2 regions of the Lysinibacillus capsici genome follow, and region 1 is predicted to be linked to the other one. Evidence: predicted binding sites of a transcription regulator. Region 1 holds the regulator's gene; the other holds the start of a gene.

The links. The regulator LexA, encoded in region 1, represses DNA repair genes until DNA is damaged. The targets are predictions, from matches to a motif close to CGAACATATGTTCG.
Region 2: a site for LexA is predicted at 1,290-1,303, ahead of uvrB (excinuclease ABC subunit UvrB). Genes of this name have one in related genera too.

What each region holds. Positions count from the first base shown of each region.
Region 1 covers NZ_CP084108.1:1,349,080-1,352,509, forward strand. Annotated here, with positions in the region: gene LCP48_RS06315 (gamma-glutamyl-gamma-aminobutyrate hydrolase family protein) at 2-724, shown strand; gene lexA (transcriptional repressor LexA) at 831-1,448, opposite strand; gene yneA (cell division suppressor protein YneA) at 1,616-1,930, shown strand; gene LCP48_RS06330 (YneB family resolvase-like protein) at 1,927-2,592, shown strand; gene def (peptide deformylase) at 2,622-3,197, opposite strand; gene LCP48_RS06340 (helix-turn-helix transcriptional regulator) at 3,190-3,381, opposite strand.
Region 2 covers NZ_CP084108.1:805,813-809,242, reverse strand. Annotated here, with positions in the region: gene uvrB (excinuclease ABC subunit UvrB) at 1-1,216, opposite strand, end outside; gene LCP48_RS03800 (IDEAL domain-containing protein) at 1,729-1,977, opposite strand; gene LCP48_RS03795 (competence protein ComK) at 2,205-2,714, shown strand; one part of gene prfB (peptide chain release factor 2) at 2,758-3,430, opposite strand, start outside.

The DNA of each region.
Region 1 (3,430 bases):
AGTGAAACCGATTATTGGTATTACAGCCTTTGTTGAGGATGATTTATCCTCTCGATTAAATGTGGCTTACAGCAAAAGCATCATTGAAGCTGGTGGAATTCCATTGATTATTCCAATTGGGGTAGAAGAAGAGGCAGCACAGATTTTAGCCCTTACAGACGGTTTATTATTATCTGGTGGTTATGATGTGCACCCATTTCTATTCGGGGCTGAGCCTTCATTAAAGCTTGGGAAAATTCACCCCGCGCGAGATACGGTCGAGTTAGCATTAATTGAAGCCGCATTCCAACGGAAGATGCCTATTTTCGGGATCTGTCGAGGAATTCAAATGCTAAATGTTGCTTTAGGTGGTACCTTATATCAGGATATTGATAGTGATCATTTTAGCACTAAATTACTTCAACATATGCAACAATCAGGTCGAGCTGTAGCTACCCATTCTGTACAGATTATTGCTGACAATCTATTAGCGACTATCGTTGAACAAGAGAAGATAGCAGTGAATTCATTTCATCATCAAGCGGTGAATGTGTTAGCAGAAAAATTAAAAGTAGCAGCAAAATCCAGCGACGGTATTATCGAAGCGGTAGTTCATGAGGAGATGCCATTTTGCTTGGCTGTTCAGTGGCATCCTGAGGAACTAGCCATAGCAGGAGATGAGAGTGCCCAAAAGCTATTTTCAGCCTTTGTGGAAGCGAGCATAAAATTTAAGAAGGAAGCTTAGAAGAGGCATTGTACAAAGAATCCAATCGGAGGTGGATTCTTTTTTGCGTAAAAAAGAGGATACATGCTCTTAAAAGGAACATAATCCTCAAAACCTGCTTTAATCGTTAATGTACACGTCTGTAAAGACCTACAACTTGTCCTAAAATAGAAACTTGATCCACTATAATAGGTTCCATAGAAGAATTTTCAGGCTGTAAACGGAAATGGTTTTTCTCTTTAAAGAAACGTTTTACAGTTGCTTCATCTTCAGCTGTCATAGCTACAACAATATCCCCATTATTAGCTGTTGCCTTTTGTTTTACAATGACTAAATCTCCATCTAAAATCCCAGCTTCAATCATTGATTCTCCCATAATTTCTAGCATGAACAATTGATCTTCACTTGTGCCGTACGTATCGGGTAATGGGAAGTATTCTTCAATGTTTTCAATTGCTGTAATTGGAGAACCAGCTGTAACCTTCCCGACAAGTGGAACATGGATCACCTGTTGCTTTTGGATGGATTCTTCAGGCTCTAAAATTTCAATTGCACGTGGCTTTGTTGGATCTCGACGAATAAAGCCTTTTTGTTCTAATCGAGCTAAATGTCCATGAACAGTTGAACTGGAAGCAAGTCCAACTGCTTCACCAATTTCGCGTACTGATGGTGGATATCCTTTAGCTCGTACCTCTTCCTTAATGAAAGCTAAAATGTCCTCTTGTCTTTTCGAAACTTTTTTCATGAGTGCTCACCTCTTTTTTTTCTAAAATCATCTTCTTATTTGATAGTATAACAGAATGCGAACACGTATGCAAACATAGGTTCGAAAAGTGTTTGACAAAAACGTTTGTTCGCTTTATTATGGGAACATACATTCCGAACAAACATTCTTAAAAAGGGGTAATGATTATGACATGGTTTAAGAAAAACACACATATCTCAATTTTAATAGGAGCTTGTTTATTATTTGCAGCATACCTTTACATTACAGATCCAGGAAAAGTTAGTTACGCAGAAATTGAAATTGAACATGGGGATAGCTTGTGGTCGTTAGCCGAGCAATATCGTGGTAAAATGAGTACTGATGATTGGATAAAGCTTGTAAAAACTGAAAATGAACTAGCAGATATTAAAATTGTAGCGGGAAAATCTCTAGTTATTCCTGTAGTGAGTGATCAAGCCAGTCCCATCAATACTATCGAAATTGCGAGAAATGAACAATGATAAATAATCAACTATCGGCTGTTGTCTATTGTCGCGTAAGCACTGAAAAAGAAACACAAAGCTCCTCATTAGAGCGCCAGCAGGAAGAGTTGCTGCGCTATGCTAAAGAGCAAGGCTATGCGGTGAAGGGCGTGTTTAAAGATCAACATAGTGGCTATGATGTAGAACGTGAAGGCTTACTAGAAATGCTTGATTTTATAAAAGACAAGAACATTAATGCTCTTTTTGTCCAAGATGAAACTCGTTTAGGACGAGGCAATGCAAGGATGGCTGTATTACATTTATTACAAAAGTCAGCAACTGATGTTTTTTCTATGCGTGATGCAGGCCCAGTCCAATTAAATGAAATGGATACGATGCTGCTTGAAATTTTAGCAATCGTAGAGGAATATCAGCGTAGAATCCATAATGCTAAAATTCGACGAGGTATGCGACGTGCTGTAGAAAATGGTTATCGTCCAGAAAATAATTTATCGAACCGAGGTAATCCGCAGGGGCAGGAGCGAAAAGATCTACCTGTAGAGGAAATTGTGAAGCTACGCAAACGTGGATTTACCTTTGAAGAAATTTCTATAACGCTTAGAGGGTTAGGCTTTGAGGTAAGTAAGGCGACTGTACATCGTCGTTTCCAAGAGCACCAAGAAAGATTAGCAGGAAAGTAATATTCCTGCTAATTTTTTTCTGTAAAAAACTACTGAATGGAAGAAAAGCTTTCGATAATAACATGATTAGGCAGTTGGAAAGGGTGCTCTTTATTTATTCGGTCATAAAACATGATGCCATTTAAATGATCGATTTCATGCTGTACAACGATGGCCCCATAGCCCTGTAACTGTACAATGCTTTCATGTCCATCGATGTCGTAAGCTTTGACTTTAATTCTCTCATATCTCGGTACAAAACCAGGGACAGGTCGATTTACAGATAGACAGCCTTCTCCCTCCGGTAGATAAATCATATTAAGGGAATGACTGATTATTTTAGGGTTAATCAGCATCATTTCTTGGTCATCAAAGAGTACAGCAAACATGCGTTTATTTACGCCAATTTGATTAGCAGAGAGTCCACTTCCAGGGCGAAGTTTATATTTTTTTGCTAGCGTTGGATTTTGGCTATTTTTCAGATATTGTAGCATGGCTAGGAGGGTATTACGGTCCACAGTGGTCACGGGTATCGGCACTTCTTGAGTTTGTTTTCTTAAAATTGTCGAGTGTTCTTTCACGAAGTCCTTCATTGTAATCATATAATTTGGGTGAAATTTAGTCATAGATAAATACCTCATCAATACGGCTATTGAGAACCTTAGCAATCTTAAAAGCTAATTCTAGGGTCGGATCATATTTATCATTTTCAATACTATTAATGGTCTGTCTCACAACTCCACATTCTTTTGCAAGAGCAGCTTGTGTTATGCCTAATTTTTTTCTTAAAATTTTGATAATGTTCTTCAGAATTATCCCTCCATTTTGTCTAAAGTATTAGACATATATCATAAGATAA
Region 2 (3,430 bases), 540 kb from region 1:
TTTCTGGTGTATGCTCCAGCTCATATGGACCAGGTGTGGCTGATACATAAATTGCTTGATGTACACGGTTTTCATACTCTTCAAAACGCAAAGGACGGTTATCAAGTGCTGATGGCAAGCGGAAGCCGTGTTCTACGAGCACACCTTTACGCGCTTGGTCACCATTGTACATTCCTCGAACCTGTGGAAGAGTTACGTGACTTTCATCAACCACAAGTAAAAAATCTTCTGGGAAGTAATCTAGCAACGTATATGGAGTAGCACCTGCTTCACGCAATGTTAAATGACGTGAATAGTTTTCAATCCCAGAGCAAAAGCCCATTTCACGCATCATCTCTAAGTCATAACGTGTACGTTGTTCTAAACGTTGTGCCTCTAGTAATTTATCTTCTGCACGTAATAATGCAAGTCGTTCCTCTAATTCTTTTTCTATGTTTTCAATCGCTTTACGCATTTTCTCTTCTCGTGTAACGAAGTGGGATGCTGGGAAAATAGCAACATGCTCTCTATCCGATAAAATCTCTCCCGTTAGTGCATCTACCTCACGAATGCGATCGATTTCATCACCAAAAAATTCCACACGAATACAATTCTCATCACGAGAGGCTGGGAAGATTTCCACTACATCTCCACGTACCCGAAATGTTCCGCGAGTAAAACTAACATCATTTCGCTCATACTGAACGTCCACAAGCTTGCGTAAAAGCTGATTACGTTCAATTTCCATACCTGTACGAATGGAAACAACCATTTCTCGATATTCTTCGGGAGAACCTAAACCATAAATGCAGGACACAGATGCAATAATAATGACATCCTCACGCTCAAACAATGCAGAAGTAGCAGAGTGACGCAGCTTATCAATTTCATCGTTAATGCTAGAGTCTTTTTCTATATAGGTATCTGTCTGCGGTACATAAGCTTCTGGTTGGTAGTAATCATAGTAGCTGACAAAATATTCAACGGCGTTATTCGGGAAGAATTCTTTGAATTCACTATACAACTGGCCAGCTAGTGTTTTATTGTGTGCCATGATTAGTGTTGGTTTTTTGACTTGCTGGATGACATTCGAAATGGTAAACGTCTTACCTGTTCCAGTAGCACCAAGCAATGTTTGATGACGTTTGCCTGCTTTCACACCCTCCACTAATTCCGCAATGGCCTGTGGCTGATCCCCGTTAGGCTGATATGGCGCTTGTAAATCAAATGTTTGCACTCATGTCCCCGTCCTTTCCTTCCAATTTGTACATATATTTTAGCATAGCAATATTAAAATTTCGAACATTTAACGAACGAATGTTTGTAAAAATTTTTTTCATCTCTAAAATTTTTATTACATAACAATACGGTCAATTTAACTTATTACTCTTATAATAGCCGTTTTATTAGGTTTTCAAGCTTCATCGATGGATGAGATTTCCTGTTTTGCTTTATGTGCAGCTCACACTCTCTCACGAGTCGGGCTCTGTACTTTTGGAGCGGCTCTCCTTCTTTTATGAGCAGGGTCACTTCCCTTTGGAGCGGCTCTCTTCTTTTTATGAGCGGACTCTACTTTATCGGAGCGGCTTTCACTTTTTATAAACAGCGTCTCAAACTTTTTAAATGACTTTCCCCATTCTATAAGCAAAACCACTTTTTCTAACCAAAACATACACTCCTCACATCCAATGCAACTATTTTCAAAATCAAAAAAATCCCACTCTCCAATAGATATGGAGAGCGGGTTGGTCAATATGATTCATCTTCTGTTTGCTGTAAGGAAGTTAGTTCGGATGCGTATTGATAAAATGCGTTTTCATCTTTTTCATCAAGTGCTCTATCAATCAGAACCATGAGCTGCTCTTGCCGATGCATACGCTGGATACGATTTAAAAATAAATCTAAATAAATCTCGTTTAATAATTTCTCTGCCTCATCAACTTTTTTCGACTGACCAACGGCTTTCAGAAAATCTGTATACGAATAATATTTATCCAACGATCTCACCTCGATCCTTTTCTAAATTATATGAAAATTGAAATTAAAAAGCAATGCTTACGATTCGAAAATATCTTGGATTAGCTATTAATCAATTGATATTTAGAGCAAATTCTCTAAGCATTTCGTTCTTTTCTGAACGATTTTCAACTATTTCATCGAATTTAAGAAAGTCATATTCTGTTTTACACTACCGTTATCACTAGAAAAAAGGAGGCACTCCCTATATGACAACAAACTTTGTAAACGGCTACTTAATGTCATTCAATACTTATTTGCTGCAACCCATTCAGCACGACTCCAAAGTCTTCACGCATGTGATTGATAAGCATAATGAGCTGATTGTTACACGCAAACCGATGCATGTCCTTCGAAAATCCTGTCTCTCATTAGGATCAACTTATGAAGCCGCAAAACAATCGGCTAAACGTTTTTTCGGCAATCAACACAAGCTACCAATCGTCGTGGCCTTTGATTATGGTTATCCCTGTATTTTTCTTCCAACTTATTCACCCAGCTCCATTCACAATATATGGATAGGGCTTCATGCAATTATTAATATTACACCTAGTGAAATGGGGTGTATTGTAACATTAAAAAATAATAAACAAATCGAACTACCTATCCGATATGCATCCATTAGTAAACAATTTCTTAACGCTTCTATGCTGTATAAATACTACATGAGTGAACGTAAACAGCTTAGTCAAGATGCACCCTATCATCCACCCTTTTAACAAAGATTCCCCAAGAGCATCTCACTCTTGGGGAATCTGGGTATTAATTTATTTTTGAACGTAAATAGGCATTAATAAATGAATCTAAATCGCCATCCATTACTGCACCCACATTACCTGTTTCTTCATTTGTACGATGATCCTTCACCATCGAGTATGGGTGGAAGACATACGAACGAATTTGGGAGCCCCAGCCTATTTCTTTTTGCTCACCGCGTATTTCATCTAATTGCGCCTGCTGTTTATCAAGTTCTAATTGATATAGTTTCCCTTTTAACATCGTCATCGCTTTTTCACGGTTTTTAATCTGTGAACGCTCAGCTTGACATTGTACGATCGTACCAGTAGGAATATGCGTAATACGAACGGCAGAATCTGTCGTATTAATATGCTGACCACCTGCACCTGTTGCACGATACGTATCAATTTTTAAATCCTCTGTACGAATATCAATTTCAATATTGTCGTCAAACTCTGGCATAACATCACAGGAAACGAAAGACGTATGACGGCGGCCAGACGAATCGAATGGAGAAATGCGTACTAGACGATGCACACCTTTTTCCGCTTGTAAATAACCGAAAGCATTGTGACCTTTAATTGACAATGTTACAGATTTAATCCCAGCTTCATCTCCTGGTAGATAGTCCACTGTTTCCACTTTAAATCCACGCTTCTCAGCCCACCGTGTATACATACGTAATAGCATTGAACCC